Regions from separate parts of the Ruegeria sp. CI8 genome, predicted to be linked through region 2. Evidence: riboswitches for the same ligand, from Rfam matches in the RefSeq annotation. Region 2 holds a riboswitch; the other holds the start of a gene.
The links. Region 2 has a riboswitch for cobalamin ahead of ACR0DA_RS08860 (CbtB domain-containing protein). Riboswitches for the same ligand answer to the same signal wherever they lie in the genome.
Positions count from the first base shown of each region.

Region 1 (4,048 bases), on a different contig from region 2:
GACCACTTTGCAGCCACCACCGACGGGCAGGACGCGCGCGGGTTTCTTAGGGTACGCCTGTCTTTGTGACGGGTTGCCAAGCGGGTGCGTGATGCCTATATCGTCGGTCGAGAGGTTGGCGCGGGCAAGCGCCTCGCCAACCTGGTCAGGTCCGGAAGGAAGCAGCCACAACGAGCCCCGCTTGGGTCGATGTCCAACCTCTCACTTGACGCCGCGCCACGTATTCGGCCCGGTCAATCCAACCTCTGTATTTCGTCGTTGTTCCTGAAAACCGCGCTTGCGGGCGGGTCAGGCGATCAATCGCGGCCAAACGGCACTGCTGCGCCGGGCGAAGGCGCCGATATGACCGATTTCGGACAGTCCGAAATCCCTCGGCTCCAACAAATGCCGACGGGCGGTCGGACCATAGAGTTCAGCCAGCCGCCAGACGGCGGGCGGTGGCACAGTCTGGTCATCCTCGAACGCAATGATATCCGCCGTGGCGTTCGCCCGACTCCAATCCGCTTGGGGAAGCGTGTCTCCCAATTCGGGCAGATAGCTGGTGGGCGATGTACACCACTTGCGCCATTGCCAATAGACGCCCGCCGGCAAATCGGCTCCGAATCCCAGAAGTTTCCCCGGCAGGTACCCCAGAAGACGCACCAGAGGTGGCACGTGGCCATACCAGAACAAAGTCGCCAAGCCCTTGTAGGGCCACGGGTGATCGGCCACCGTCACCAAACCTGCGCACACACAGATCATCCGGTCGATCTGTTCGATTTCCGGTTGCAGCGGACCCAGCATTCCACCGACCGAATGCCCGATCACCCACAGTTTTGCCTGCGGGTATCGACGGCGCATCTCGGCACGCGCTGCGGGCATGTCGATCAGCGCCCAGTCCGCCATCGTGGCCTTCGAGTCTTTCAGCCGCCCGGTCAGCGAATGCTCGAAATCCCGGTAATCATATGTCAGGCAAGCCATACCGCGCTCGGCGGCCAGCCAGCGAGCAAAGTGCTGATAGTAGTCACGTGGCACTCCTGTTGCGCCGTTCAGCACAACAACGGTTTGCGGCTCGACCGCCGGAGTGTAAAGCCGCGCCGCCAGCTGGGTCTGGCCCGACGGAAACTTAAAGTCTTCCACGTCAACCGCGTGCTGCGAATCCAACATCTTTGCCTTCAAACACTCTGGACCGATCGGTCTAATACTTTGTGTCTGGACCAATTGGTCTAGGCCTGTCAATATTTGGCCTGCATGACCCAACGTCCACCAAACACCAAAGATCGCCTGATTGTGACTGCCGCCCAACTGTTCCAGCGCTCGGGCTATAACGGTGTCGGTCTGGCGGAATTGCTGGCCGAAGCGCAAGCCCCCAAGGGGTCGCTGTATCACCATTTTCCAAAGGGCAAGCCGGATCTGGCCCTGGCGGCGGCCAGTTGGGCCTCGGACGGGATGTTGAGCATGATTGCTGCGGCATTCAACGACGCCGCGGATTTTCGCGATGGGGTCACCACCCTGTGCCACAAAATCGCGAAACTGTTCGACACCTCGGCCCAGTGGGAGACCTGCCCGATCGCCGCCACCCTGTTCGAAAGCCCCGACAACCGCGCGTTTCGGGAACATGCCGACCGTCTGTATGAAAGCTGGATCATCGAAGTTCGAAACCACGCCGCGCGGTTCGGAGTTTCCGACCCTGAAAATGCTGCGGACACCCTGTTCATCGTGATGCAAGGCGGCTGGCAATTGGCCCGTGCCCGCAGGGATTCGAATGTGCTGCGCAGACTGCCTGATCTGTTCCCTTGGGACTCACTCCGGCAACCGGGCTGAAACCGTCTTGACTCGATCCCGGATACACCGCTAGCGATGAGGGGATGGTTCCCGTGCCGTTTCGGTCCGGGATGAAAAGGGAACACGGTGCGGTCCAACCCGGAACTCCGGAGCGGACCAAGGCCGCGACTGCCCCCGCAACTGTAGGCGGAGAGCGATGCCTAAATACCACTGACCGCAAGGTTGGGAAGGTCGGCAAAGCAAAGACCCGCAAGTCAGGAGACCTGCCATCAAACGTGAAACCGAAACTCGGACGGGGTGTCCGGGCAGGGTCTGGCCTTGAAACCGGCGTCTGTCCAAATCCATCTCGCCCAGCGCGCGGAGGGCGCAACATGATTTGGAAGACCGATACCCATGAATTCGCGGCAACCATCTGCCAGCGCACCGGAAAGACCTGCCCGGCATTGGCGCGCATGGCACGGGCCATCGCGCAGGCAATGGCGACGGCGCAGGCCGCTACATCCCCCGACTTCCAAGTGGAAGGCAGTAGCGAACTGGCCCATTGCGAACATGGCTGCACGGCGCGGTTCGATGCACGTCCCGAACGGATCCGCGTGTATTGCGGAGCGGCCGCCGACACCCCGTCCGACTGCCTTGATACCTACGCCGACATGCTATTTGACGACCAGAGCGACGCCCTGCCTGCGCAGGTCATCAGTGATCGACCCTGTGCGATGCTGCAGGCCACGGCGATCATGCCCGTGGTCAGGGCCGAGCGCGAGTTCCGCGCAACCGCCTGAATGTCAGGTCGCCAGTGCCTCGCGCGCTGGGGCGACGGCCCAGTCCATCTGAGCATCAGTCTCAACCGCGCAGGGGCGTACGGCCCGCAGGCGTTTCAGGGCCTGTTCCGGCTGCTCGCCGCTCTCGATCATCAAGCGCAGAACAACCATGCCAGACCGCCCACAACCGCCCCGGCAGTGGACCAGTACCCGCCCGCCGCCCGACAGCGCATGGCGGGCGGCGGCGCTGACTTCGGGCCATCGGCCGGATATCTCGGTCGACGGCGCCGAGAAGTCGGCGACCGGAAGATGCGCCCACCGACAGGCGCGCCGATGAATGTCACAGCCCAATTCGCCCGAACCCACAGAAACCAGTTCGGCAAGGGTTGTCATCGAAATCACCAGCCCCGGCGCCCAGGCTGAAATCAGGTCCAGGTCTCCCTCATAGTCGCCGCCACCGCCGGGAACCGAGGTCAGGGCCAGCGTACCGCCGCCCACCTGCAATGCATGAACCACAAGATTTGTCATCAGACGTTCCCCCCGAAACTGGCTGATTGAACTTGATCCGCGCAGTATGCCTCACACCGCGCGCTCGCCAAAGCGAAAAACCTGCACCGGCGCTGTGGACGCGGGGCACCGGGAACTCTACCCTGCATCGTCAGTACGAATCCGTCAGAGCAGACATGACCACACAGTCCAGCCCCGCCTATCAGGTTCTCGCCCGAAAATACCGCCCGGAAACCTTTGCCGACCTGGTCGGTCAGGATGCCATGGTGCGCACGCTGAAAAACGCGTTCGAGGCGGACCGGATCGCGCAGGCCTTCATCATGACCGGCATCCGCGGCACCGGCAAGACGACCACGGCCCGGATCATCGCCAAGGGCATGAACTGTATCGGCCCCGACGGCAATGGCGGCCCAACGACCGAACCCTGCGGCCAGTGCGAGCATTGCGTGGCCATCATGGAAGGCCGCCATGTGGACGTGCTGGAAATGGACGCCGCCAGCCGCACCGGCGTGGGCGATATCCGAGAGATCATCGACAGCGTACGCTATCGCGCCGCCAGCGCGCGGTACAAGATCTACATCATCGACGAAGTTCACATGCTGTCGACCAGCGCCTTCAACGCGCTGCTGAAAACGTTGGAAGAGCCGCCCGAGCATGTGAAATTCATCTTCGCCACGACCGAAATCCGCAAGGTTCCGGTCACCGTGCTGTCGCGCTGCCAACGTTTTGACCTGCGCCGCATCGAGCCTGAGGTGATGATCGGCCTGCTGCGCAAGATCGCCACCGCCGAGGGCGTGGAAATCTCGGATGACGCGCTGGCCCTGATCACCCGCGCCGCCGAAGGCTCGGCCCGGGATGCGACCTCGCTGCTGGATCAGGCGATCAGCCATGGCGCCGGCGAAACCACTGCCGATCAGGTGCGCGCAATGCTGGGGCTGGCCGACCGGGGCCGTGTGCTGGACCTGATGGACATGATCCTGCGCGGCGATGCGGCCGGGGCGCTGACCGAACTGGGCGCG
Region 1 is NZ_JBQFQL010000002.1:500,919-504,966, reverse strand. Features, by position in the region: gene ACR0DA_RS13165 (5'-nucleotidase C-terminal domain-containing protein) at 1-69, shown strand, start outside; RNA gene ffs (signal recognition particle sRNA small type) at 109-207, shown strand; gene ACR0DA_RS13155 (alpha/beta hydrolase family protein) at 289-1,146, opposite strand; gene ACR0DA_RS13150 (TetR/AcrR family transcriptional regulator) at 1,270-1,803, shown strand; cobalamin riboswitch at 1,832-2,049, shown strand; gene ACR0DA_RS13145 (hypothetical protein) at 2,136-2,543, shown strand; gene ACR0DA_RS13140 (protein-tyrosine phosphatase family protein) at 2,547-3,050, opposite strand; gene ACR0DA_RS13135 (DNA polymerase III subunit gamma/tau) at 3,206-4,048, shown strand, end outside.
Region 1: another riboswitch for cobalamin. It lies ahead of ACR0DA_RS13145 (hypothetical protein); the one in region 2 lies ahead of ACR0DA_RS08860 (CbtB domain-containing protein).

Region 2 (4,048 bases):
GCGAACATGTGGATCTGGAAGCGATCATGCGGGCGGCCTCCTCGGGCCCGATGGGGCCGTCGTCGGCCGCGCTGCCGCGCCCTCCGGCGCAACGGATCGCACTGGCCCGGGACGCGGCGTTTTCCTTTACCTATCCGCATCTTCTGGAAGGCTGGCGGGCGGCCGGGGCCGAGATCCTGCCGTTTTCTCCGCTGGCGGACGAGGCGCCGGCCCCGGATGCCGATCTGGTCTGGTTGCCCGGCGGGTACCCCGAACTGCACGCCGGAACCCTGGCTGCGGCAGAGCAGTTCCTGACCGGCTTGCGCAGACATGCCGAAACGCGGCCCGTGCATGGCGAATGCGGCGGCTACATGGCCCTGGGCGAAGGGCTGATCGACAAGGACGGCACCCGCCACCGGATGGCAGGGCTGCTGGGCCTTGTCACTTCGTACGAGAAGCGCAAGTTCAACCTGGGCTATCGCCGGGCCGAGTTGCTGGCCGACATGCCCGGGTTCTCGGCCGGGACCGCGCTGCGGGGGCACGAGTTCCACTATTCCTCGATCATCGAGCAGCCCGACGCGCCCCTGGCACGGGTTTTTGACGCCGAAGGCGCCGAAGGCCCACAGACCGGATCGCGCCGCGGACATGTCACCGGTACGTTCTTCCATCTTATCGCAGAGGCCAGCGCATGAGCGGTTTCGTTTCCTTCATCGGGTCCGGTCCCGGCGACCCGGAGCTGTTGACCCTCAAGGCCGTGGACCGGCTGCAAAAGGCCGACGCGGTTCTGTTCGACGACCTCAGCAGCGGGCCGATCCTGAGCCATGCGCGCAAGGAGGCCGACCTTGTGGGTGTGGGCAAGCGCGCCGGGCGGCCCTCGCCCAAGCAGGACCATGTCAGCCGCCTGCTGGTCGAGTACGCCCAGACCGGCCAGCGGATCGTGCGGTTGAAATCGGGCGATGGCGGCCTGTTCGGACGGCTAGAGGAGGAATTGGCGGCCCTGCGCGCTGCCGGGATCGCGTACGAGATCATTCCGGGCATCCCCTCGGCCATTGCCGCGGCCGCAGCGGCGGGCATCCCGCTGACCCGGCGCCTGACCGCGCGCAGGGTGCAATTCGTCACCGGCCACGATGTCAGCGGCAAGCTGCCCAAGGACCTGAACCTGCCCGCGCTGGCCGACCCGGGTGCGACGACCGTGGTGTTCATGGGCAAGCGCACCTTTCCCCTGCTGGCGCAGGCGCTGGACGCGCATGGGCTGCCGCTGGACACGCCAGCAATGATGGCCGAGTCGGTTTCGACGCCTGAGCAATCGCTGCACCGGTCCACCGTCGGCGCACTGGCCGAGCGTCTGGGCTCCGAGATCGGCACCGCGCCGGCGCTGATCCTTTATGGCCCGCTGGCGGAGTTCGACGATGATTGATCTGGTCTTGATCGGGATCGGCACCGGCAACCCGGACCACGTGACCTTTCAGGGGGCGCAGGCGATCCGCGCGGCCGATCTGATCCTGATCCCGCGCAAGGGCGCCAACAAGGCCGATCTGGCCGGCGTGCGCGAGGAAATCATTCGCAAGGTCACCGACACACCACCCCAAATCGCCTATTTCGACATCCCCGGGCGCCGGTCGCAGGATGGCTACCTGCGCGGCGTGGATGAATGGCACGACGCAATCGCCCTGCGCTGGCAGGAGGTGATGGCCCGGCGCCCCGAGTCGCGCACCGTCGCCCTGCTGATCTGGGGCGACCCGTCGCTCTATGACAGTTCGCTGCGAATCGCGGCGCGGCTGGACCCGCAGCCGAACACGACCGTGATCCCCGGCATCACGGCGCTGCAGGCGCTGACGGCGGCCCATGCCATGCCGATCAACGAAATCGGCGCGCCTTATATGGTCACCACCGGCCGGCGCATCCGCGACGAGGGCTGGCCCAGCGACGCCGATACGGTTGCGGTGATGCTGGATGGCGAATGTTCGTTCCAGACGCTGGACATGGCCGATTTTGACATCTGGTGGGGGGCTTACGTGGGTATGCCCGAGCAGATCCTGATCAAAGGTCCGCTGGCCGATGTGGCCGATGAGATCCTGCGCAACCGCACCGAGGCTCGCGCCCGGCACGGCTGGATCATGGATATCTATGTTCTGAAAAAGCGCGGGAATTGACGCGAAAGGTCGCAAATGGCGATTGCGCCACAGCGGCATTCACGTCTAAATGGACGAGTCTGGTCCTGCCGGAGACATCCGGATGCTAAGAGGGAATTTGGTGCGGCCTGCGCGCAGGTCAAATCCAAAGCCGCCCCCGCGACTGTAAGCGGTGAGCCCTGTTCAACCAGCCACTCCCGATCCGTTCGGGGGGAAGGCGAACAGAGGCGCTGACCCGCAAGCCAGGAGACCTGCCAGGCGAACAATGAAACACCGGCCGTCGGGTGCGGCGGCACAGGAGGACAGAAAATGACGACACAAACGCAAACCGCATCAACGGCACGCGCTGGCATTCTTTCGGCAGTGTTCGCGGCAGCCCTGGGCCTGGGGATCATCACCCTGGCTGGTCACGTTCAGGCATCGGCGCTGCATGACGCCGCGCATGACGTGCGCCACGCAACCGGCTTCCCCTGCCACTAAACCAATGTTCAGTCGCATTCTGACCAGCGCGTTGTTCGCTGGTGCTGCAGCCGGGTTGATCGTCGCCCTGCTGCAGTTGGTATTCGTGCAGCCCGTGTTGCTGCATGCTGAACTCTATGAATCCGGAGAGCTGGTGCATTTCGGAGCCGAAGCCGTCTCGGCCCATCCCGAACTGCCGGGCATGTTCTCGGACCTGACCCGCGACGGGTTGAGCATGGTGTTCACCATGCTGACCTATACCGGCTATGCGCTGGTTCTGGTCGCGCTGATGTCGCTGGCCGAAGCGCAAGGCCACCCGGTTGACGGGCGCACAGGCGTGCTGTGGGGCCTGGCCGGTTTCATCGCCTTTCACTTGGCGCCGGGCTTCACCCTGGCCCCCGAGGTTCCGGGCGTTGCCGCAGCGGATGTGTTTGCGCGGCAGATCTGGTGGTGGGCAACCGTCGCGGCCGCTGGTGTGGCCATGTGGCTGATCGCCTTTGGCGGCAACATCGTCAGCTATCTGGTTGCGGCCGTGCTGTTGATGGCCCCGCACCTGATCGGCGCGCCGGAACCCGACATGTTCACCGGGCCGGTTCCGACCGAGATCGGGGCCCTGTTCGCCGCACGCGCATTTGGCGTCGGCCTTGTGGCCTGGGTGCTGCTGGGTTCGTTTGCCGGGTATTTCTGGCAAAGTGAGGGCAAGCGCGTCGAAGCCGCGGCCTGATCCCCGAAATCCCACGACCCGCCGGCGCACAACCGGCGGGTCATCTGCTTTTCAAGGAAACAAGATGACACGCTCGCTTGCTCTTTTTGCGATCGGTCTGGTCTTTGGCGGGGGTGCCGGGTTCGTGCTGGCCGCGGCCAACGGCGTCACCTTCGACGGCCACGACCATGCCGACGCCGCCCAACATGGCGGCCATCACGCCGAGGCCATGGCCCATGACCATAGCACCGCCATCAACCTGCCCGCCGGACCGGACGCGCCGGGGCTGGAGATCGCCGTCTCCCCCGACCCGATGGCAGGTTGGAACCTGAATGTGATGCCGCGGAACTTCACGTTCGCGCCCGAGCACGCCTCGCTGGACGACAAGCCCGGCGAAGGCCACGCGCATGTCTATGTGAACGGCGTCAAGCTGGCGCGGCTTTATGGCATCTGGATGCACATCCCGGACCTGCCCAAAGGCGAAACGACCATCGAGGTTTCGCTGAACGCCAACAGCCACAGCCCGCTGGCCGTGGATGGGGTGCCGGTCAGCGCGTCCGTCACGGTTCAGGTGGACTGAAACGCAGGGATCCGCGCCCGCAGACACAAGCGAAGCCGCCCGCACGGCCGGGCGTCTTCGATCCAGCCGTTCGGGCTGTTCAGAATGGTCCGACAGGTCGCCGCAATGTCATTGGCATCGGCAACCGGATCGATCCCTGAAAACACGTAAGACGCCAGGCTTTCCCCCTGCATCGCCACCACGGTCGGCTCGTCG
Region 2 is NZ_JBQFQL010000001.1:1,783,975-1,788,022, forward strand. Features, by position in the region: gene ACR0DA_RS08845 (cobyrinic acid a,c-diamide synthase CobB) at 1-671, shown strand, start outside; gene cobA (uroporphyrinogen-III C-methyltransferase) at 668-1,396, shown strand; gene cobF (precorrin-6A synthase (deacetylating)) at 1,389-2,132, shown strand; cobalamin riboswitch at 2,176-2,384, shown strand; gene ACR0DA_RS08860 (CbtB domain-containing protein) at 2,421-2,591, shown strand; gene ACR0DA_RS08865 (CbtA family protein) at 2,596-3,294, shown strand; gene ACR0DA_RS08870 (hypothetical protein) at 3,359-3,853, shown strand; gene ACR0DA_RS08875 (DUF1636 family protein) at 3,841-4,048, opposite strand, start outside.